Regions from separate parts of the Shewanella sp. ENK2 genome, predicted to be linked through region 1. Evidence: predicted binding sites of a transcription regulator. Region 1 holds the regulator's gene; the other holds the start of a gene.
The links. Region 1 encodes ArgR, which controls arginine synthesis, uptake and breakdown. Its sites were predicted from a motif close to ANTGAATANNTATTCANT; they were not measured.
Positions count from the first base shown of each region.

Region 2: argC (N-acetyl-gamma-glutamyl-phosphate reductase) is a predicted target of ArgR. The motif match lies at 748-765, and genes of this name have one in related genera.

Region 1 covers NZ_CP171406.1:2,843,402-2,845,874, reverse strand. The annotation lists gene mdh (malate dehydrogenase) at 1-532, opposite strand, end outside; gene argR (transcriptional regulator ArgR) at 848-1,318, shown strand; gene ACGEDC_RS12395 (Dyp-type peroxidase) at 1,437-2,375, opposite strand.
Region 2 covers NZ_CP171406.1:1,618,435-1,620,907, reverse strand. The annotation lists gene argE (acetylornithine deacetylase) at 1-726, opposite strand, end outside; gene argC (N-acetyl-gamma-glutamyl-phosphate reductase) at 984-1,964, shown strand; gene argB (acetylglutamate kinase) at 1,977-2,473, shown strand, end outside.

The DNA of each region.
Region 1 (2,473 bases):
TGTGGCCGCCGATAACGTTAATGTTAACATCAGCAACGTTTAGGCCTTTAAGCTCAGCGATGAAAGTTTCAGAACGAATAACATCAAGTGTCGTCACACCGAATAAACGATTCTTATCGTAAACACCCGCTTTTTTAAGTACTTCAGCAGCAATAGCAACTGTTGTATTTACTGGGTTAGTGATCACACCAATTAATGCTTTAGGGCAAGTCGCAGCGACTTTTTCAATAAGGTTACGTACGATACCCGCATTGATGTTAAATAGATCTGAACGATCCATTCCAGGCTTACGTGCAACACCAGCAGAAATAAGAACAACATCAGCGTCAACTAGCGCAGGCGTTGGATCTTCACCAGCAAAACCAGCCACTTCAACATCTGTTGGGATGTGGCTTAAATCGACAGCAACACCTGGTGTTACAGGAGCAATGTCATACAGAGACAACTTTGAGCCTGCAGGAAGTTGAGTTTTTAATAGTAAAGCTAGGGCCTGGCCGATACCGCCAGCAGCACCAAGTACAGCTACTTTCATAATTATCTCCAATAACGTTCTTATGTTTGACTTCTAAGTTTATGATTCTCAGTCTGTGACATAGATCATATTTCTTGTGGCGTCACATTACTGCATCAGCGAGACAATTTCAATTATCCCTTAGTGGAGTAAAGCAATTAACTTATTCTATGATATATATATCAATAATCCCTGATTTAGCACTTACACTGTAAAGTGAATTTTTATTCACCAATTTAGCTTATTTCTTGACTTGTGACGTTTATATATTCAAAATGAACCCGTTTTGTGAATATATTGTATTCAATTTAAAAATTACTATAAGACGAAAAAAATATGCCAGCGACCAAGAATCAGGATGAACTCGTTAAAACGTTTAAGTCGATATTAAAGGAAGAGCGCTTTGGTAGCCAAAGTGAGATCGTCAACGCACTACAAGCAGAAGGTTTTGGCAACATAAACCAATCTAAAGTATCGCGCATGCTCAGTAAGTTTGGCGCGGTGCGGACTCGAAATGCTAAGCAAGAAATGGTGTACTGTTTGCCCGCTGAATTAGGTGTACCGACAGCAGGTAGCCCAGTTAAAAACTTAGTATTAGATGTTGATCATAACCAAGCTATGATTGTAGTGCGTACCAGTCCAGGTGCAGCACAACTCATCGCACGATTACTTGATTCAATAGGTAAGCCTGAAGGCATTTTAGGTACCATTGCTGGTGACGACACGATCTTCATTTGTCCATCCAGCATTAAAACCATCGATGATACGTTAGAAACAGTTAAATCACTGTTTAACTACAGCGAGTAAAACAAGCGTTATGTTGAGTCTGTAGTACGGACGAAAACGCAATAAAAAAGCAATGCCTTGGCATTGCTTTTTTTGGTTTTAATCTACCCAAGCTTACAAGAACGCGTATCTTGCAAAATTAGTCGTTAGCAAACTGCGCTAAAAAATCTAATGATGGCGCAAAGAATGATGACCCTGTCAGCGCTTTAGTAAACTGCATGAGGTGGTCGTGATTACCATGACCGTCACCATAAATCATGCTGCGTAGCATTTCTTCAAAATGAGTTGGATTATGGCAGGTCGAGATAAACATCAACCCTTGCTCTCTTAACGAGCCAAAAGGCATGCTCTGACGTAAAATCTCCATCGACTTGCCATCTGCATCTTTTAAATTAACTCGCTTGATATGGCTGGTTAATGGCTTATCTTCAGAAGCGTACTCAATATCATCTTGCTTAGTACGGCCAATGATATCTTCTTGTTTCTTCAGCGGTAGGCGATTCCATTTACTCAAGTTATGGGCATATTTTTGCACATGAACATAACTACCGCCTTTAAATGAGATATCCTCATCAGCCACTAAAGCAACTTCTTGACGGCTGCGCCCTTTCGGGTTTTCTGTACCATCGACAAAGCCAGTTAAGTCACGGCTGTCCATAAATCTAAAGCCACGTTCTTCTTCAATTAACTCAACCAAACCTTCAAACATTTGGCTAATTTCATTGGCAACTAAATGCAAAATGTCATAACGATCGCAGCGGATATGCATGAATAAGTCGTATTCGATTGCTGGTGCATCTCGATTACCTTCATTCATCGCAGGAAAAGGGCGCAATTGAGCAGGTCTTTGTCCGTCAAAAATGGTATCCCAATAATTCGCACCAATAGCAACAAAGCCATTAAATGCACTATCTGCATATTGGTCAGATAATTCATAAATATATTGGGCTACATTGGCTAAACATGGGCGAAGCTGATCTTCGACACCATCATTTGCATTAAACATCAAATAGACGCTATGCAGATTTCCTTCAGCACAAATCCCTAACTGTTCGCGAGGCATATTCTGTGTTTCCATGTTGGAATCAATCACCTTTAACAATAATAAGATATAAAGAGTTTAAGGCAATTGAGCAATTTATTCCTTACTGCTCTATGCAATATTTAATCAATTTA
Region 2 (2,473 bases), 1.2 Mb from region 1:
ATGGCCAAAGTTCATCGTGGGGTAGGGAACACTAAATGCATCTTCACGGTAGTTTTCACTTAAATGCTGCTTGAGTTTCATCAGTTGACCGATGACTTGATGCATAATTTCAATCGCGTTTAAGCCACGAGCGGGGTCAGAAGAATGACCACTTCTACCAATCACTCTGATCCCTTGTGCTAAATGGCCTTTATGCATATATACCGGTTTTAAGCTGGTGGGTTCACCGATGATTGCATAGTCAGGCGCGATACTTTTTGAATCTGCAAACGCTTTAGCACCATTCATTGTGGTTTCTTCATCAGCGCTAGCAAAAATATGTAATGGACGTTTTATTTCATCAAGCGGTAACGACTTTAGCGCTTCCATAACTAAAGCAAAGAAGCCCTTCATATCGCAAGTACCTAACCCATACCAACGGTTATCTTTTTCTGTTAACTCAAAAGGGCTCTGACTCCAACGTCCTTCATCAAAAGGAACGGTGTCAGTGTGTCCAGCCAATAACAGGCCGCCACTGCCTGAGCCAATAGTTGCGATTAAGTTCTGTTTGCCTCGGCTGTCAGCCACGGTATGAACAGTGCAGTTAAAACCCATATCTGAAAACCAAGATTGAAGTAACTCAATAACTGCATGATTACTCATATCTTGCTCAGCTTCTAATGCACTGATCGAAGGGAGTGCAATTAGCTGTTTAAATGCATTTTTTAAATCTGGTAATGAATTCATAGCAACCTTTATAGTGCTTGCAATAAATATGTATTCATTATTATTGCATAATTAATTTATTGTGTTAGTCTAGCAAACAGCTAAGGCATTCACCATAACTTGATTAGATTAAAGATTATAAATATGTATTTAATTGCGATTCAATTCACTGTAACAGATCCCAAGGTAAACTATCTTCGACGATAGTTTTAATCTCGAGCACCCTGCTCATATACCGAATTATTTCTCTAGTTTACTGACCTAAAGACGACAATATAATGAAAAACATCGCAATAATTGGCGCTAGTGGCTATACCGGTGCACAAATCACCGCTTTAATTGATAACGATACTTCGCTTTCTATTCAAGGCCTTTATGTATCAGAAAACAGTCTTGATAAAGGAAAGGCACTTGCTGAGCTATACCCTGCATACCAGCAAATTAAGTTATCGTTATCCCCGCTAACGGCAGAAGCTAAGCAATCAATTGTAGAGGAAGCTGATGGCGTCGTGCTCGCGACTGATCATGCAGTAAGTTTAGAATTAGCTGCTTATTTTTATAAGCAAGGTTTAGCAGTTTTTGATTTAAGTGGTGCTTACCGTTTTGCTGATATCGAGCAGTACCCTAAATGGTATGGGTTTGAGCATACCCAGCAAGATGTTCTTGCTGAAGCCGTTTATGGCTTAGCAGAGTGGAATCATCAACAAATCGCTGACAGTAAAATGATTGCTGTTCCGGGCTGTTATCCAACAGCGTCATTAACTGCACTGAAACCTTTAACGCCATACCTAACTGATGCTTACCCTGTCATTAATGCAGTTAGTGGCGTTACTGGAGCGGGCAGAAAAGCTCAGCTTCATACTAGCTTTTGTGAAGTCAGCTTAACGCCGTATGGCGTATTAGGTCATCGTCACCAGCCTGAAATTGCCACTCATTTAGGGCAAGAAGTTATCTTTACTCCACACCTAGGTAACTTTAAACGGGGCATTTTAGCCACGATTACGGTTCAGTTAGCGAAAGGCACTACAGAAGCTGATATTGCTAAAGCTTATCAAGTTTACAATGACAGTCCGTTAGTTAGCGTTTTACAAAACCAATTCCCTAAGGTGGACGATGTTGTGAATACACCTAACTGCATTGTCGGTTGGAAGTATGATTCTCAAAGCAATTACTTGGTGGTTGCGAGTGCGATTGATAACTTAATGAAAGGTGCTGCAAGCCAAGGCCTGCAGTGCATTAAAATTCACTTTGGCCTATAACGGGGAATCATCATGTCACAGAGTAACCCAGTTATTGTACTAAAAGTTGGCGGTGCATTATTACAATCAGAATCAGGAATGGCTGAACTCATGGGCGTTGTTGCAAACATGGTGTCTGACGGCCAGAAAGTTATTTTTGTTCACGGCGGTGGATGTTTAGTCGATGAGCAATTAACTGCCAATGGTAAAGAAACCATTAAACTGGATGGTTTAAGAGTGACTCCCAGTGACCAAATTCCGATTGTCGTAGGTGCATTGGCGGGAACGTCAAACAAGTTATTACAGGCCGCTGCAATTAAGGCGGGTATTGTGGCCGTTGGTATGAGTTTAGCCGATGGTAATACCGTTGATGCAGTAGTTAAAAATGAAAATTTAGGCCTAGTGGGTGAGGTGACACCGAAAGATGCGAGTTACTTAACTTATTTATTATCACAAGGCTGGCTGCCAATTTGTAGTTCAATTGCTGTGTCAGCACAAGGTGACATGCTTAACGTTAATGCAGATCAAGC